DNA from 3 places in the Clostridium tanneri genome. Region 2 is predicted to be linked to each of the others. Evidence: riboswitches for the same ligand, from Rfam matches in the RefSeq annotation. Region 2 holds a riboswitch; each other region holds the start of a gene.
The links. A riboswitch is a leader RNA that binds a small molecule or an ion and turns the genes downstream of it on or off. The one in region 2 is predicted to bind thiamine pyrophosphate.
Positions count from the first base shown of each region.

Region 1: it holds a riboswitch for thiamine pyrophosphate, as region 2 does, so the genes downstream of both, tenA (thiaminase II) here and thiD (bifunctional hydroxymethylpyrimidine kinase/phosphomethylpyrimidine kinase) in region 2, are expected to answer to the same signal.
Region 3: it holds a riboswitch for thiamine pyrophosphate, as region 2 does, so the genes downstream of both, P8V03_RS15840 (ABC transporter permease) here and thiD (bifunctional hydroxymethylpyrimidine kinase/phosphomethylpyrimidine kinase) in region 2, are expected to answer to the same signal.

Region 1 covers NZ_JARUJP010000017.1:26,020-32,152, forward strand. The annotation lists gene P8V03_RS13775 (ABC transporter substrate-binding protein) at 1-739, opposite strand, end outside; gene P8V03_RS13780 (ABC transporter permease) at 739-1,479, opposite strand; gene P8V03_RS13785 (ABC transporter ATP-binding protein) at 1,476-2,228, opposite strand; gene tenA (thiaminase II) at 2,235-2,894, opposite strand; TPP riboswitch at 2,991-3,099, opposite strand; gene P8V03_RS13795 (ABC transporter ATP-binding protein) at 3,363-4,082, shown strand; gene P8V03_RS13800 (ABC transporter permease) at 4,066-5,223, shown strand; gene P8V03_RS13805 (hypothetical protein) at 5,378-6,019, shown strand.
Region 2 covers NZ_JARUJP010000013.1:84,502-90,634, forward strand. The annotation lists gene P8V03_RS12100 (D-alanine--D-alanine ligase) at 132-1,034, opposite strand; TPP riboswitch at 1,269-1,368, shown strand; gene thiD (bifunctional hydroxymethylpyrimidine kinase/phosphomethylpyrimidine kinase) at 1,531-2,334, shown strand; gene thiM (hydroxyethylthiazole kinase) at 2,361-3,182, shown strand; gene thiE (thiamine phosphate synthase) at 3,173-3,784, shown strand; gene P8V03_RS12120 (amino acid ABC transporter substrate-binding protein) at 4,084-4,905, shown strand; gene P8V03_RS12125 (amino acid ABC transporter permease) at 4,926-5,564, shown strand; gene P8V03_RS12130 (hypothetical protein) at 5,607-5,729, opposite strand; gene P8V03_RS12135 (patatin-like phospholipase family protein) at 6,015-6,133, shown strand, end outside.
Region 3 covers NZ_JARUJP010000024.1:24,781-30,913, reverse strand. The annotation lists gene P8V03_RS15860 (YukJ family protein) at 1-474, opposite strand, end outside; gene P8V03_RS15855 (manganese efflux pump MntP) at 690-1,244, shown strand; gene P8V03_RS15850 (ABC transporter ATP-binding protein) at 1,305-2,033, opposite strand; gene P8V03_RS15845 (ABC transporter substrate-binding protein) at 2,054-3,076, opposite strand; gene P8V03_RS15840 (ABC transporter permease) at 3,094-3,864, opposite strand; TPP riboswitch at 4,005-4,112, opposite strand; gene P8V03_RS15835 (alanyl-tRNA editing protein) at 4,253-5,470, shown strand; gene P8V03_RS15830 (hypothetical protein) at 5,811-5,951, shown strand; gene P8V03_RS15825 (NAD(P)/FAD-dependent oxidoreductase) at 5,996-6,133, opposite strand, start outside.

The DNA.
Region 1 (6,133 bases), on a different contig from region 2:
TCATAAACTTTTTCAAGGTTTCAGGTTTTTCCTTTAAAGTTTTATCACTGGTAACAAAGACTTCTTCGTAATAATTAGGTACTCCATATTTAGATGGATCAAAGTAGTTTATTTCATGACCTTCATGCTGCATTACTGGAACTTCATGGTTTACAAGGCCCCCAGTTGTAGCATCTACCTTTTTTGTTACCATTGATGAAAGAAGTTCAAAGCCTACATCTATTACTTTTACAGAGTTTGGATCTCCCCCATCTGCTTTTACCATGGTTTTAACATATTCTGTATTTAAAGGATTTCCTGAAAATCCAATGGTTTTTCCAGATAAATCTTTAGGTGAATTTATATTTTTTTCCTTTAAGGATATTATTACGTTTAATGGTGTATGTACTATTGCTCCAATAGATTTTACTGGAACGTTTTCATTTGCTCTTGCAATTACTATATCTGGTTGATAGTAAATACCTAAGGTTGCTTTGCCTGCAGCTGGTAGTGAAAGTGGGTCTGTTGGGTTAGAAGGGTATTTGATATTAACCTTTAAGCCTTCTTCTTTAAAGTATCCATTTTCCATAGCTGCATATATAAAGGTATGTATTGCGTTTGGATACCAGTCCAGCACTAAGTCTACCTCCTCTAGTTTTTCTCCATTAGTTTTAGCTGCTTCTTTATTTGAGCAGCCTGCTGCCATAAAGGTTATAAATATAAAAGTTAATAATAGTGAGAGATATTTAAGTTTTTTCATTACTCGTTCCTCCATTTTATTATTTTATTTTCTAAGAGATTAATTATAAACACAAGGATAACTGCAGCAAGGGATAAAATCACTATTGGAGCAAAGACTGCTGCTCCATCTAACTGGGTCATCATCCTTTTACTAAAATAGCCAAGGCCCGATTGAGATCCAAGCCATTCACTGATGGCAGCACCTATTACACTAAGAGGCACTGCTATTTTTATTGCTGAAAAGAAATAGGGAAGGGCAGAGGGAAATTTTAATTTGATAAATATATCCCTTTTGCTTGCTCCATAAGTAATCAGCAGTTCCTCCATTTCCCTTTTAGTAGAACGAAGACCATCATATAAATTCACCGTTATAGGAAAGAAAGTAATAAGTATAGTTACTACCACCTTACTCCAAATGCTGTATCCAAACCAAAGCACGAATATCGGTGCCAAGGCAGTAATAGGTATGGTTTGAGTTACTACTACAATAGGATATATTGCCTTTTCTATTTTCTCATTTAAGCTCATGGTTATAGCTAGGCCTACACCTAAAACTATTGATATAGCAAGACCTATAAAAGTAACCAACAGTGTAGAGGGAAGATGTACTAAAAAGAGAGGTTCTCTCAAAAGCCAAATCTTTTCTACAATTCTACTGGGAGAAGGAAGTATGTACATAGCATCTATATATCTTGCTAGAGCCTCCCATATTATAAAAAATACAATACTTACAATTATTGATGATTTATATTTCTTCATAGTTCAATCCTCTGCTTTAATTCATTGACAAGTTCTTCTTTTATGCTAAGCATTTCAGGTTTACTTAACATATGCCTGTCCCTTGGGTAACCAAAAGGTACTACTACTTCCTTTAATTTAGTTATAGGCCTTTCGGAAACTACAAATATTTTATTAGATAAAAACAAAGCTTCTTCAACATCGTGGGTTATAAATAATATAGTTTTATTAAGCTTTGACCATTGATTTAAAAGCCATTCCTGCATGGAAAGCTTTGTTATGGCGTCTAAGGCACTAAAGGGTTCATCTAAAAGCATAACCTCTGCACCGGTAAGGAGAGTTCTTATAAAGGAAACTCTCTGTCTCATTCCTCCAGATAAATCCTTTGGGTACTTGTTTTTATAGTTGTCTAATCCAAAGGTTTTTAAAAATTCTTCAGCCTTCTTTTTTGCATCCTTTTGTTTTTTGTTACCTACTTCTAGGGGAAGGCAAGCGTTTTCTAAAATAGTTCTCCAGGGTATCAGCAGGTCACTTTGAGGCATATACCCTATAGGATCGCTAATAGTATTAATGTTGTTATCATTAATATAGATTTCTCCATTAGAGCTTCTTTCAAGTTTAGAAATCAATCTAAATATTGTGCTCTTACCACAGCCACTGGGACCTATTATGCTTATAAATTCACCTTTATTTACATTGAAGCTTAGGTCTTTTATAAGGGTATAGGAGTCCTCTTCGTATTTAAAGGTTACGTCACAAAACTTTAACATTAATAATTACATCTCCTTGTTATAAGACATATCCCAAAACATTGCTTCATATTTGCTGGTATTTATAAATATTTCTTTTAATCTTTCCTTATCCTTTGGTGAAAGATTTTCTGAAAGTTCATCTACTAAATCTATAAGCCATTTAGTACATCCCACATATTCCTTTGATATATATCCTCTAATCCATTCACCATAAAATTCGTGGTCTACAGCACCAGGGTTTTTGCTTAAGTTTCTGCCAATTTCTAAATAGCTCCACATACAAGCCAGTAGAGAAACGGATACCTCTGGCAGCCCGCCTATTTGTGACACAGCAAGCATGTAGTTGGTGTATGAGATATTTGCAAGAGAAGCCTTTGTATTTTCAATTTCTTCATAGGTAATGCCCAGTCTTTTCATATAGGAGCGGTGAATACTCATTTCTCCATTTAGAATGTTGTTCACCATGCTGGAAAAGCCCTGCATTATATCTTCTCTATCTGCCTTTACTATGCCTAATGCATAAACCTTGGCATAGTCTAGAAGGTATATGTAATCTTGAATCATGTAAAATTTAAACTTGTCTATTTCTAGAGTGCCATTGCCTATTCCCTTTACAAAAGGATGGGTATAATAGGATTCCCAAATTTCTTTAACGCTTTCATACAAGCTTTCTGAAAACTTCATATTAGTGCCTCCTAATTTATAAAAATTTGAAAAATAAAAAAGGTACAAACCAGAGGAGGTTTGTACCTATGTCTTTAAAACTATAAAGGTATTTTTAAAATACATGAAACCTCTTCCTACGCTGGCATTATCCAGATCAGGTTATAGGGTCAAAGAATTACATTCTTAATCTCAGCTGATAACATCAGCCCCCCTGGGATTGGTAAATTATTAAATTTTCCTACAAGGTCATATTACTACAATGAATTGGTAAGGTCAAGATATATTTGGGGACGGTTTGCAATTTTTCTTTAAGTTTCTAATTGATGAAAAATTGCAAACCGTCCCTTAATCCTTGAATAATTGTGGACAATGCCTTAGATTTTTATGATAGAATATAAATACTAAGGAAATATTATTTTGCGTCATGTCAGTATTATGTCGTAAAAAGCTATAAGTCATAATTAAAACTATTGGGGGTCACAGAAATTGAGAGATATTATACGACTAGAAAATATAAATAAAACTTATGGAAAAAATGCTAAGACTCATGTACTTCATGATATTAATTTATCAATAAAGGAAGGATCTTTTAATTCAATAATAGGGGCTTCCGGCAGTGGGAAAACTACTTTGCTAAATATAATAGGAACTTTAGATAAGCCTACTGATGGGCAGATTTACATAGATGGCAAAAGGACAGATAACATGAGTAGAAGGGCATTGGCAGGTCTTAGAAATAAGACCATAGGTTTCATATTCCAATTTCATTATTTATTGCCAGAGTTTAATGCTCTAGAAAATGTTCTTATGCCTCATACTATAAGCAAGTTTTTCTGTGGAAGAAAGACTAGGGAAAAAGCTGAAGAGCTTCTTGATCTGGTGCAGTTATCAGATTTTAAGAGTAAGAAAGTCTATGATTTGTCCGGTGGACAGCAGCAGAGGGTAGCTATTGCTAGGGCGCTTATGAACGAACCTAAGATTATACTGGCAGATGAACCTACAGGAAACCTAGATTCTAAGTCTGCTAAGGGAGTTTATGATATATTCAGGAATGTTAACAGAGAGTTTAATACTACTTTTGTAATTATAACTCACGATGATAGGATAGCAAAAAAGGCAGATAGAATAATAAAAATAAATGATGGTGTAGTTTTCGATGTAGATAGAAGTATAGAAAGGGAAAAGAAAGATGTTTGCATCCTTTAAAATAGCCTGGAGATTTTTGAAAAATAATAAGGCACAAACTTTAATTATAATATTAGGTATAGCAATAGGTGTATCAGTCCAAATATTTTTAGGACTTTTAAGTAAGGGTGTTGATGCAACATTGCTAGATAAAATTATAGGAAGCTCTTCTCATATAACAGTCTATTTTTCAAAGGGAGGAATGGAAGAATGGGAGAGTAAGAAGGAAAAAATTCAAGCCTTAGGCAGTGATATAAAAACTGTGCTGCCGGTGGCTGAACATCAGGTTTTTATAAAGTTGAAGGACATGAATGAGCCTGTTAGATTAAGAGGAATTACATCAAAAGAAGCTAATCTTTTATATAACTTAGAAGACAAAACCTACGAGGGAAAGATGATAAAGGAAGCTAAAGAGGCTTTGGTTGGCAGGGAGTTAAAGGAGAGATTAGACTTAAAACTCGGAGATAAGTTTAATATAGTAACTATTGATAACAAAAATTTAGAACTTACAGTGACAGGGTTTTATGATTTAGGTTCTGCTAAGCTTAATAGACAGTGGGTCTTTACAGATTTAAAGACCTCTCAGGATTTAATAGGATTTGGAAATAAAATAACTTCAATTGAAATATCTGCAGTTAACCCTTATAACGCAGATATCTTAGAGAAGAAGGTAGAGGAAAGTTTAAATAATAAAAACTTAAAAGTAGATAACTGGAAAAGTCAAAACAAGCTTTTAGTAAGTGGTATAATTGGACAAAGAGTTTGCACTATTATAATTCAGGTTTTCGTATTACTTGCAGCGGTGTTAAGTATAATGAGTATATTGGGAATAACAGCAACCCAAAAGTATAAGCAGATAGGAATATTAAAGGCTATGGGTGTAGAAGATAGTTCTGTAGCTAGTATTTTCTTTGTTCAAGCTTTTATATTAGGGGTAATTGCAACATTATTTGGAGTAGGGCTTAATATTATGTATATAAAGGCTTTTAATAGATACATAACTTTAGAAGGGAAGCCCTTGGTAGATATAGTTATTGACAACAAGTTCATAATAATATCCTCTTTAATTGATATAACTGCTTCAACCTTAGCGGCCTTTTTTCCGGCAGCAAAGTCCTATAGATTAAGTCCTGTTGAAGTTATAGGAGGACAGAATGCTTAAGTTTAGAAGTAACAATTTAATAGATATTAGTAGTGAAGACTTTACTGTCAATCATACACTGCTCTAGAATAGGAGCGTTGCTAAGGGCAGTTAAGTAAAGTGACGCCAAGATTCATATAGATAATAAGCAAAAATGGGAATCAGGAGTGATGTAATGAGTAAGATGAAAAATAAAAGAGGGTTTCTTATAGTTATTACTCTAATAACAATATTAATACTATCATTAGGAGCGTTATTTAGCTTAGTATCGTGGAATCATTCTTACGTTGTTCCAAAGGTAAAAGTATCCTTTGATCTTATTGATAAGGGAATAAAAGCTCAAAGCAAAGGTGTAATGGAACTTAATAATGATGAGCTAAATGGCATTATAGCTTTTTATTCTAGTGGAAAGAAGACTTATGATGACTTAACTATAAAGGGAATCCACGGAGAGATGTCTGGGGACAGTTTACAATTTTTCATACCTTCCAGCTATAAAGGTATTAGTTTTCTATTGCGTACAGAAGGAAACTTAGGATTCAAGGAAGGTAAAGCTCAGTATATTGTGAATAAGGTCTATTTAGGTAAGCTGCCTATTTCTAAGGACTTTGTTTTAAATAAGCTTAAAAATGTTATGACAGGGACTATGGCTGCAGATAACTCTAGCATTTATTTAGATTTAAGTAGTATGCCTGTTAAGATTAAAGATGTTAAGGTTAGGGGTAGTATACTTGTTGTGGAAGTAGAGAAGGTTTCAGGGATTTATGAGGAGAGATTAAAGTTTTTAGAGAATATGATAAAGGATTTTATTAAATAGAGGTATGGGGACAGTTCACAACTATTCGACAAGCAAGGGGACGGTCTACAATTATTCCATTGATGAATAATTGTAGACCGTCCCCTTGTTTTTGTTGTTGAATAGTTGTGAACT
Region 2 (6,133 bases):
AGTTTACACTGTCAATAAAAATTATTGAAATTTTATCTTTTCAAATAATTTTTATATCTTTGACATTTTTGATGTAAACAGAATCCGGTGAAGGTTCTTCCCCACCGGACCTAAGTTTCACCTTTACAAATCTATCTTACTTCTTTCAAGGATAATTCTGTTACTTTATCTAATAAATCACTGTAAGACATATTTACAGCTTTTGCCCCTTTAGGGAATAGACTATTCTTTGTCATTCCAGGTAAAGTATTTAACTCAAGTAAATAAGGTACGCCTTCCTTTATTATCATATCTACTCTTACGTATACACTGCATTTTAGAACCTTCCAGCATTCTAATGCCATTTCTTCAATTTTCTTTTGTAAGCCTTCTTCAAATTGTACTACTATTTCATCTGAGCCTCCATCAGCATATTTTGCTGTATAGTCAAAGAATTCAGCTTTAGGTTTAATAGCTATTATAGCTATCATTTTTCCGTCTAACATACAGCAAGTTATTTCATCGCCTTTTATATACTTTTCAATCATAACTTCCTTATCGTAATCTAATGCTAAGCTTACTGCACTTTCTATATCTTCTTTTTTCTTAATCAAGTTTGTAGCTACACTAGAACCACCACTATTTGGCTTTACGAACACTGGGTATCCCATCTTATCTATATAATCATAGTCTATCTCATCTACACTTCTAACGCATAACCAATCAGCAGTATTTATTCCTGACTGTCTTAGTATTCTTTTAGTTATATCCTTATCCATACATATTCCGCTGGTAAGTGGTCCACAGCCTGAGTATGGAATGTCCATTGTTTCCAGTACAGCTTGTATTGTTCCGTCTTCACCAAATTTTCCATGAAGAGCAATAAATGCAAAATCTATATCTTTAGCTTTTTCCATTACATCATCTTTTTTATCTATAACTATAGGAACAACCTCATATTTATCCTTATTAAAGTATTTAACTATTTCTTTCCCTGAGTTTAAAGATACTTCTCTTTCTGAGGATACTCCTCCCATAATAACTCCAATCTTCATTTTCATTCCTCCATACACCTTATTTACTTTTCTTAATAATATTGTATTAATATTATTGAAATAAGTTAAGTACCACCTTTCCTCTATTTTATAATAAAAGTGGCTTCATTAGTATAAGAAACTCAGCTTTTTTAAGAAGTACTGAAAATAAGCTAAACTATTTATGTATAACAGGCTATTTTAACTGTTGCAGTTTTGGATAAGTATGTTAAAGTAATAGTAGAACAATTAAATAAATTTTTGTGGGGGTGCCATAAGGCTGAGAAGAGTTTTTTCTAACCCTTTGAACCTGATCCGGTTAACACTGGCGTAGGGAAGCAAGTCGTATTATATCACTTTGTTACTATAAGTGTATTGCTTTTCCGCAATACACTTTTTTATTTTAAATTTATACAAAAGCCTGTCTTTTACCCTTCCTACTTTTTACCTATATCCGGTTCAAAGCAATTTTAGTCCAATTAGCTAACTCTCCCACGGCAAAGCAGAGGTGTTTAAAATGAAAAAAGTATTAACAATTGCCGGCTCAGATAGTTGTGGAGGCGCAGGTATTCAGGCTGATTTAAAAACTATGAGTTCCCTAGGTGTTTACGGAATGAGTGTAGTTACTGCAATAACCGCACAAAATACAATAGGGGTTCAAAATGTCATGGAGGTTACAGAGGAGCTTGTGGAAGCTCAAATAAAATCTATCTTTGAAGACATAACTGTAGATGCTGTAAAAATTGGTATGGTATCCAATAGCAAAACTATAGAAATAATTAAAGACTTACTAAAAAAATACAATGCTAAAAATATTGTATTAGATCCAGTTATGGTATCTAAAAGTGGTTATTTTTTATTAAAACCTGAGGCAGAATCAGCCATAAAGAATCTTATATACATTGCAGAGGTGGTAACACCAAATATTCCTGAGGCAGAAGTGCTAACTGGAATGAAAATACAAAATGCTGAAGAGATGAAGACTGCAGCATTAAAAATAAAGGAACTTGGAGCAAAAAATGTATTAATAAAAGGTGGCCATAGATGCAATGATGCCAACGATATACTTCTTTCTGGAGATAAATTTATAACCCTTGAAGGTCATAGAATAGAAACTCAAAACACTCATGGTACAGGCTGTACCTTGTCCTCAGCTATAGCATCTTACCTAGCTAAAGGGAACTCTGTAGAAGAAGCAGTTTCCCTATCCAAAGAATATATAACTAGGGCTATAGAAAATTCTTTTTCTATAGGACATGGTGTTGGTCCTGTAGGTCATTTTATAGAAGTTTATAAAAAAGCAAAGATTTCTTATGAATAAAATATAAATATTTTGGGGGAATGAAAATGAGCAATAACTTTGAACACACTTATATTAAAGAAGTATGTAATACCTTCACTGAACTTAGAAGCAAGGTTCCGCTTGTTCAATGTATAACTAACTACGTAACAATAAATGATTGTGCCAACGTACTTTTAGCTTATGGAGCTTCACCTGCTATGTGTGAAGCCTATGATGAGGTTTTTGATTTTACTAAAATTTCATCTGCTTTATACTTAAATGTTGGAACTTTGACTAAGGAACAGGAAGAAGCAGCGGTGCTCTCTAGTATATCTGCAAAAATGAATAATGTTCCTGTTGTATTAGATCCTGTGGCTTGTGCAGCTATTCCAAGAAAACTTTCTGTAATAAATAGAATTTTAGAGCTTGGAAGAGTTGATGTTATTAAAGGTAATATTGGAGAAATAAAATTTTTAGCTGGAAAATCCTCTGAAGTTCGCGGTGTTGATTCCTTAGATAATGGTGACGATGCCTTAGATGCCTGCATTGCACTAGCACAAAAATATAATTGTGTAGTTGCAGCTACTGGAAAAAAGGATTACATAACTGACGGTATTCGCAGTGCAATTATTGAAAATGGCACCGAAATGTTAACCAAAGTAACTGGTGCTGGATGTATGGTTGGAGCTCTTTGCGGAGGCACAGCTGCCGTATCTGAAGATAAATTTATATCCACTGTAACAGCAATTCTTTCGATGAATTTAGCAGGAGAAGAAGCTCATGAAATAGCTAAGGCTCCTGGAAGCTTTAGAGTAAAACTAATTGACTGTATTTATACGTTAACAGAAGAAAAACTTATGGAAGAAGGTAGAATAACATGGAAATAGACTATAGCTTATATCTTATAACTGATAGAAGTTTTCTAAAGGGCAGAAGTTTAAAAACTGTAGTAGAAGATTCAATACTTGGCGGTGTCACCATGGTTCAAGTTAGAGAAAAAAACATTTCCACAAGAGAATTTTTTAAGGTTGCTTTAGAAGTAAAAGAAGTAACAGACCACTATAAGATTCCACTTATAATAAACGACAGAATAGACATTGCGCAGGCTATAAATGCAGATGGAGTTCATCTTGGTCAAGATGATATGCCTCTAAAAATTGCTAGAAAAATATTAGGTAAAAATAGGATTATAGGCATTTCCGCAGGAACTTTAGAGGAAGCTTTAGAAGCAGAAAGAGATGGAGCAGACTATTTAGGTATTGGTGCCATATTCTACACTGGAACAAAAAAAGACATAGATGTACCGCTAGGAATAGAGACTCTAAAAGATATTTACCAGAATATCAATATACCTGCTGTAGCTATTGGCGGCATAAATGAAAGTAACTTCAGGGAAGTTTTAGCTACTGGAGTAAATGGAATCTCTATTATATCGGCAGTGCTAGGAAAAGAAGATATTAAAGCTGCGGCAAGGTCATTAAAATTATAAATTTGTCTTCATTTTTCTCATAATAAAGAAATAGTTCGTAGTTTTATCCATAAGAATCCTTTAAAACTGCGAACTATTTCCTTTTCAAATAATTGAGTATCTGAAACCTGTACCTTCAAATTGCCCCTCCTAACTCACAAAATTTTAATCTATATAACTACATAAAATCGGATAATAATATAATTTTTTAAACTTATAATTAAAATCTTATAAAATTTCATTTTATTACTTTACAAATTTAATACGCTAAAGTATAATAGGTATTGTAATTAAATAATTAAAAAGGCGGGGATTCAAAAATGAAAAAAAAATTATCAATTTTAACTATAGCAGTACTTTCCATAGGTCTTATACTTTCAGGATGTGGCAATAGTAAACAAGCTAATGGTAGCCAAGCTCAAGATAATTCCTTAAAAGAGATTAAAGAAAAAGGAGAATTTGTTGTTGGGCTTGATGACAGCTTTCCACCAATGGGATTTAAAGACGATAAAGGAGAAATTGTTGGCTTTGATATTGATTTAGCAAAGGAAGTTGCAAAGAGAATGGGTGTAAAGGCTGTATTTAAACCTGTTCAATGGGATGGTGTTCTACTTAGCTTAAATAATAAGGACATAGATGTAATTTGGAATGGTTTAACTATAACAGACAAAAGAAAAGAACAGATAGCTTTTTCAAATGTATATCTTCAAAACAAACAAATTATTGTTGTAAAAAGTGATTCTACTATAAAAGGTAAAAAAGATTTATCTGGTAAGATAGTTGGTATTCAACTAGGAAGCAGCAGTGAAACTGCTTTAACAGCTGATAAGGAAACTTCAAGTGCATTAAAGGATACTAGAAAATATTCAAATAATACAGAGGCTTTAATGGATTTAAATCAAGGCCGTGTAGATGCAGTAATTGTTGACGAAGTAGTAGGAAGATACTACATATCTAAAAAACCTGGCTTGTACAAGGTTCTTGATGAAGATTTCGGAAAAGAAGATTATGGAGTAGGTATAAGAAAGAGCGATAATAGCTTTAAAGAAGAACTTGATAAAACTCTAGATGCTATGAAGGCTGACGGAACAGCAGATAAAATATCTCAAAAATGGTTTGGAAAAGATATAATTACAAAATAACTAGTTAGGAAGTGGTTTTAATGGCTAATCTTATGGATATTACAGGATTTATACTAAAAGGGAGCATAATAACCTTAGAGTTATTTATAATAGTAGCAGTTTGTTCAGTACCCCTAGGCATTCTTGTAGCCTTAGGGAAAAATTCAAAAATTAAACCATTGAAGGCAGTTTTAAGCTTATATACATGGGCTTTTAGGGGTACCCCTTTACTTCTTCAACTTTTCTTCACATACTTTGGTCTTCCTGTAGTAGGCATAAGATTAACACCATTAACTGCCGCTAGCATAGCTTTTACTGTAAACTATGCAGCATACTTAGCTGAAACCTTTAGAGCTGGTATTGAATCAGTTGATAGAGGTCAATTTGAGGCAGCCAAAGCTCTCGGAATGAACTATCGTCAAACTATGATAAGAATAATACTTCCCCAGGCAGCAAGGAATGTTATTCCTCCTGTCTGTAATGAAGCCATAAACCTTATAAAGGATACGGCACTAGTTGCAGCTATAGGTATCGGTGATTTGCTCAGGGCTGCTAAAGAAGTGGTTACAAGAGATTTTACTATAACACCATTTATAATAGCTGCCGTTGTATATCTTTTGATCACCTCATTATTAGTGCTGATGTTTAGAAAATTAGAAAAGAAGTATTCATTTTATTAGTCTTATATAGAAATGCAAAAAATTGTAATGAACAGGTTCTAGTTACCTACTGCTAACAGAACTTGTTTTTTCTTTTCCATTTTCATTACCAGTATTGTCCAAACACTCTTTTAAACATTCTTCAATAACATCCATTGGAATTTGAAAACCTTTGTTTTTATTCATAAATAATCCCTACCTTTCTTTATAAATTTGTCGATACTGTAAAATATTACCACCATATCTTGTAATTGTCAATTGGTATTTCATCAAATGAATTCTATACTATTTTATACTCACAGTATATTTCTATTCCTATAAAAATGTTACTCTAATATATCATAATGAGTTTTTTTTGTATATGAAAAATGCTTTCCATTTAATAAATATTTTTTCAGATTTGATATAACCTTTCTTAACAACCAGTAATAATATATATATATACTGTAAAATAAAAGAAGGTGATTAATTTTGAAAGCTGATGCAGTTTTTGAAGGCGGAGGTATGAGAGGAATTGGAATTATTGGTGCTTTAAATTACATGGAAACCCAAGGATATCACTGGCAAAGAGTTGCAGGTACCTCTGTTGG
Region 3 (6,133 bases), on a different contig from region 2:
CTCCTCATTTAAATCAATAGTTGTAGGAACAGACTTAAATTCCCCTATGTTAAATAAATTACTTCTAATATAGTCTAATGCCATGCCTTCTTTCTTGTTTTCTTCTCCACAGTTTAATAACTTTATCCCATAGTCTAATTGCTCCAATTTCTTTAAAGAAAACTTTTCTTCATCCTTTATTTTAAGGTTATCTATGAATAGATATTCTAATTTAGGAGTTTTTCTTCCTTCATGGGATCTAACATTAATTTGTATTTCAACTTTTCTGTCTTTAAAATATAAGCTCTCTTCTCCCATATATAAATTCTCACCATCTATTTTAAAATGATAGTGAAATACTCCACCTATTTTTTCATATTGGCAATGAATGTTTCCTTCCAGTACTTGGTGTCCTTCTCTCTTTGGAATTTCACTTCCTATATCGCTAATTGAGCTTCCCTTTGCTTTGCAAAGAACATATATTGGAATAGCCATATTCAGCCCTCCTTCTCAATTTATATTACCTGTGTATCTAGCTTTCACATAAGATAAACTACCTAAACCTGTAATATTTTTGAAAAAATTAATATTAATATGGAAATGGTCAATGTAACATTTCAGCTTACTACACATACTATAAAGCAAACAAAGGACAAGCTTTTTGCAAAAAATTGATATTTACCTAGGATTAATAAAGTGGAGGGAGATTTATGAGTATATTAGTAATATTCCTCGCGGCACTTGGTCTATCTATTGATGCCTTTACAATTTCTTTTACTGGCGGTATTCTAACGAAAAAGCAAAAACTAAAAAGTGCTTTTGTTATAGGTTTGTATTTTGGAACTGTTCAAACAGCGGTAGCAGCCTTTGGATGGTTTTTAGGAGATAAATTTAAAGGTTATATAGCAGAATTTAGTGAAATGTTTGCCATTGGATTGTTGCTATTCATTGGATTAAGGATGATATTTCAGTATATTAAGGAAAGAAAAGAAGCTGACTATGAAGCCAAGGAGTTAAACAGTAAGTTTTTCCCTCTTCTTGCAGTACTAGTTAGTGTAGATGAGCTTGCTGCTGGAGTAAGCTTTAGTCTTTTCAATGCTAACATTGCTGAAGTTTTAATAATATTTGGAGCAACCTTCTTTATTACAGCCTTTGTTGGAATTCTCGTTGGTAGAAAGCTTGGACTTATACTAAAGAGGAAAGCAGACCTTATAGGAGGACTAATGTTCATGCTGCTTGCTTTGGTAAACATCCTCAAGGGTTAAATCTTAGCTATAAAAGAGGGAAGTAAACCACCCCTTGGTGCTTACTTCCCTCTACTTTTTCTATAACAACTCTAATACCTGTTTCTTTATAGCCACAAATTTTTCTGAGGTTATTAATTCCTTTGTTCTATTCTTCGGCAGATCCACTAATATTTCTCCTTTAATATAAGCGGGCTTATCTGACAGCACATATATTCTGTTGGAAAGATAAATAGCCTCTTCTATATCATGAGTAATAAATAATATAGTAGTGCTTAAATCCTTAATTACCTTTAGCAGCCAGTTTTGCATCTTACTTCTTGTAATGGCATCTAATGCTCCAAAGGGTTCATCCAAAAGCATAATATCACTGGAGGTCATATAGGTTCTTAAAAAGGCAGCTCTCTGTCTCATGCCTCCAGACAGCTGAAAAGGATATTTAAATTCATATCCTTTTAATCCGTAGGGTTCAAAATAATTTTTAACCTTATTCCTTCCCTCTGCCTTGCTCTTTCCTTTTATATATAAAGGTAAAGCCACATTATCTATTACCTTTTTCCAAGGAAGTAATAAATCCTTTTGATGCATATAGCTTATTTGTCCTAATACCTTTGCTTCTCCAGCGTCAGGCTCTAGTATTCCAGATATTATATTAAGTATAGTGCTTTTTCCGCTTCCACTTGGTCCTAAGAGAGTTACAAATTCTCCTTCTTCTACCTTAAGACTTATATCTTTAAGTATACTGTCCCCTTGAAAGGATTTGGAAATATTTTTAAGCACAAGTTTTTTCTTACCATTGTAATTATTCAATCCAGTCTACTCCTTTAGGATTATTTAGCTGGAAGGAATTCATTTGTAAATGCCTCTTCCGCCTTCATATCCTTGTTTATTAACTTATTATTAAGAAGAAACTTTGTATAGTTGTTCCAAACAGATGCCTTCATTTCTCCCCATCTTGAAGCATCTTCTTTATACTTATTCTTTAAGTATTTTTGACTTTCAACTACAAGAGCTTTATCTAATTCTGGTGCATTTTTAAGCAATACCTCTGCTGCTTCTTCTGGTTTTTCCATTGAGAATTCATATCCCTTTGAAGTAGCCTTCATAAACTTTTTAACTAAGTCTGATTTATTCTTTAAAGTATCTTCATTAGCTATTAAAATAGGAGTATAGTAGTCTAAATCAGAATTTAACTTTCTTAATTCTATGTAGTCGATAGGTATATTCTTTAATTTAGCATCTACTCCTGCCCAGCCTTCATATATCCATGCAAAATCTACATTACCTTTAGTAGCAGCAAAGAAATCCTGCTCACCCATGTTTACTATTTTAAGCTTACTAAAGTCAGCACCTTCCTTTTGCATAACTGCCTGAAGCACAGCATTTTCTGAAGGAGATCCCCAACCACCATAGGTTTTTCCTTCAAAGTCTTTTACAGTTTTTATATTTTTATCCTTTGGAGCTGCTAAACCTGAAGTATTGTGCTGAATAATAGCAGCTATAGCCTTTATAGGAAGTGGATTATCTGAAGTTCTAGCATAGGTTAAGTCTTCCTGATAAGAAACACCAAAGTCTCCCTTTCCTGCAGCTATTAGATTTCCTACTGTTCCCTCAGAAGGTTGAATTATTTCAACATCTAATCCTTCTTCTTTATAGTAACCTTTATCCTTTGCCACATATAAACCGGTATGATTTGTATTAGGTGTCCAGTCAAGTATTACCTTTACTTTAGTTAATTCCTTATTCTCACCAGTACTGCTCTGTGGTGTCTTATTGCCTTGAGCACAGCCTGCAAATATTGAGGCAGTTAAAAGAGTTGATGCTAAAAGTGCTAAAAACTTTTTTCTTTTCATATTAATATCCTCCATCTTTATTTATCTTTAATTTTTCTCTGCCATGGCATAAAAACATATTGAAGTATATACATAAACCCAAACAATGCCATACTTAATATTATTATTACAACTATAGCTGCAAATATTTTATCTAAAGCATAGGCATTCTTTGCTCTTACCATAAAAATTCCTAGACCTCTCTCCCCTCCAAGCCATTCACCAATTACCGCTCCCATTATGCTGTAGGTTGCAGCTATTCTAAGACCGGAGAAAAAAGCACCTAGGCTATTCGGAAACTTAACATAGATAAACTGCTGAAGCCTTGAAGCCCCCATTGTATTCATAAGGTTTAGCATATCTTTATCTGCAGCCTCCAGTCCGTCTACGAGGCTTATAACAATAGGAAAAAAGCATACCATTATAACTACAATAACCTTTGGAAGCATTCCAAAACCAAACCATATTATGAATATTGGTGCCAAAGCTATAGTTGGTATGGTTTGAGAAACTACCAGTATGGGATAGATGCAACTTTTTATTACTTTTACGTTATCCATAAGCACAGAAAGTATTATTGCCAATATTACAGAGAGTAAAAAACCTAAAAGAGCCTCCTGTAATGTAGCATAAATATGAGGTTTTAAGGCCGGCAGTGTTTGAAATAAGGTATCTATAATATCCTTTGGAGAGGGAAGTATATATTTAGGAACTCCCCCCTTATCCACTACTAACTGCCATAATAATATTAAAAGCACCTGAAAAACAATGGAAATAGTTCTATTTACTGATTTGTCATATTTTTTCACTTAATGCACATCCTATAGTTAGTTTTTAATTAAACATTATTTCTATTAGTTTTATGTTTTTATAGCTTAAATATTAGGCTTGTTTAAAGCAAAAATATAAAGCCCTTTTCCTGAATTGGAAAAGGGCAATTTAACCAAAAATAAATTTCCACTATGTTCCCTCCGTTGGCATTACCCAATTCAGGTTATAAGGGTCGAAACTTTAAGTTTCCTCTCAGACAATGTTATTGCCTCCCCTATTTTATACTATTGTGAACCTTTACTGTTTTCAGTATATCATTTTGCAAATAAATATGTCAAATTTTTTATAGTTTTATGTTAGAATATAAGTTATGTATCAACCCTATATTTAATGGCAAGGTATTAGCCTTAAAGGAGATGTTTTAACTTGGAAAAACTTTATTATGAAAATCCTTATCAAAAGGACTTTACAGCAGAAATAGTTAATGTGATTGAAAAGGATAATAGTTATCATATAGAATTAGATAAAAGCTGCTTTTACCCAGATGGTGGAGAACAGCCCTATGATATAGGCTTTATAAATTCTTCACCCATAACCTATGTTTATGAGAAAGATGATAAAGTATATCACGTAACAAATATAAAACCTTTAAAAATTCACAGAGTGAAATGCAGCATAGACTGGAAGAGAAGATTTGATTATATGCAGCAGCACCTTGCGCAGCATATAATCTCTGCCTGCTTTTCTGAATTGCTTAACATAAACGTTACCTCTGTTAACCTTGGAGAAAGCAGTTCCTACATAGATATAGATAAATCTATAGAAGATGCCCAAATTAGAGATGTTGAAAAAAGAGCTAATGAGATAATTTTAAATAGCATCCCTGTAGAGACCCTGTATCCAACAAATGCTGAACTAAAAAAATTATTAGGCAAAAAAGCCTCTATTAAATCAAATGAGAAAATCAGACTTATTAGAATTGAAGATGTCCTCATAACTCCCTGTTATGGAATTCATCCTAATTCTACAATAGAGCTTCAGGCTATCAAGATTATAAAGTGGACAAAAAAAGGAACTGGTACTAGGATTGAATTTATATCTGGTTCACGGACTATTTCAGACTATTTTATAAGATATGAATGGATAGAAAAGATGTCCAGCATTTTATCCTGCAATGAGGCTGCTCTTTTAAATGAGGTGAAAAACTTTAAGGAAAACCTAAATAAGGCTCTTTCCGAGAATGGCAAGCTGAAAGCCGAGATTGCTGAATATGAAGTACAAAATATACTGAACTCCTGTGAGAGCATAAATAATATAAGGATTGTAAAGTCTATATATGATAATATTGACCTAAAACACGCTACCTTATTGGCATCTAAGTTAACAGCTTTCCCTAATGTTGTAGTTTTATTTGCAGTAAAGTCAGGAGATAAATCTAACCTGCACTTTAGTTGTTCTAAGGATTTGAAGATTCTCAGCATGAACTCCCTGCTAAAGGATGCTATTACCTTAGTTGATGGAAAAGGTGGCGGAAATGATTTTTCTGCTCAAGGTGGCGGAAAGAATAATAATAACTTGGACTCTGCAATCCAATATGCTTACAATAAGGTTAAAGACTATGTAGTAGGTAATTCTAAAATTTAATAAAAATTTGTTATAAAAAACCAATTATTAACAAAAAGTTCTTAAAAATTAAATATTTACTACACAATTATCTTATATAATAATAACTGTCCTAAGTTATATAACTTAGAGGAAATAGGATACATTAAGTCCCCCTTATTGTATAAGCACCGGTAGAAATATCGGTGCTACTTTCATATGGTTTTATTTTCAACCTATCGCAAAAAACACCGCACATAATGCTTATTAATATGCAAATGCTATACTTGTACTTTCTTATAAATACAAAAGCTAGTTTTCCTTAAATACTGGATATGACTAAGAATTAAATATATTTTAAAAGTGGAAAGGAGATATCTAGATGAGAAAAAGAAAGTTAACTAAGAATTTAAAGATAAATGAACAAATGGACAATATGGGAGATAGCGGCACCTTTGCTGCCTTGGATGCTGCCAGCGGTAAAATGAATAAAGGTAGTAATAAGAGAAATAAGTTGCAATAATAGAAAGAGCCTCGGAGATTTATTATCTCTGAGGCGTATAAATCTTAAGGCTTTGCAAAGGGATATTTAAAGGCAGCCTTTAGTGCTGTCCAGAAATTTCTAAAGTTATAATTCTTTATACCACAGAGAATATAGTGCATAAATATTCCCTTCCGTCCCTTCATTTCCTTTCCAAATACCGC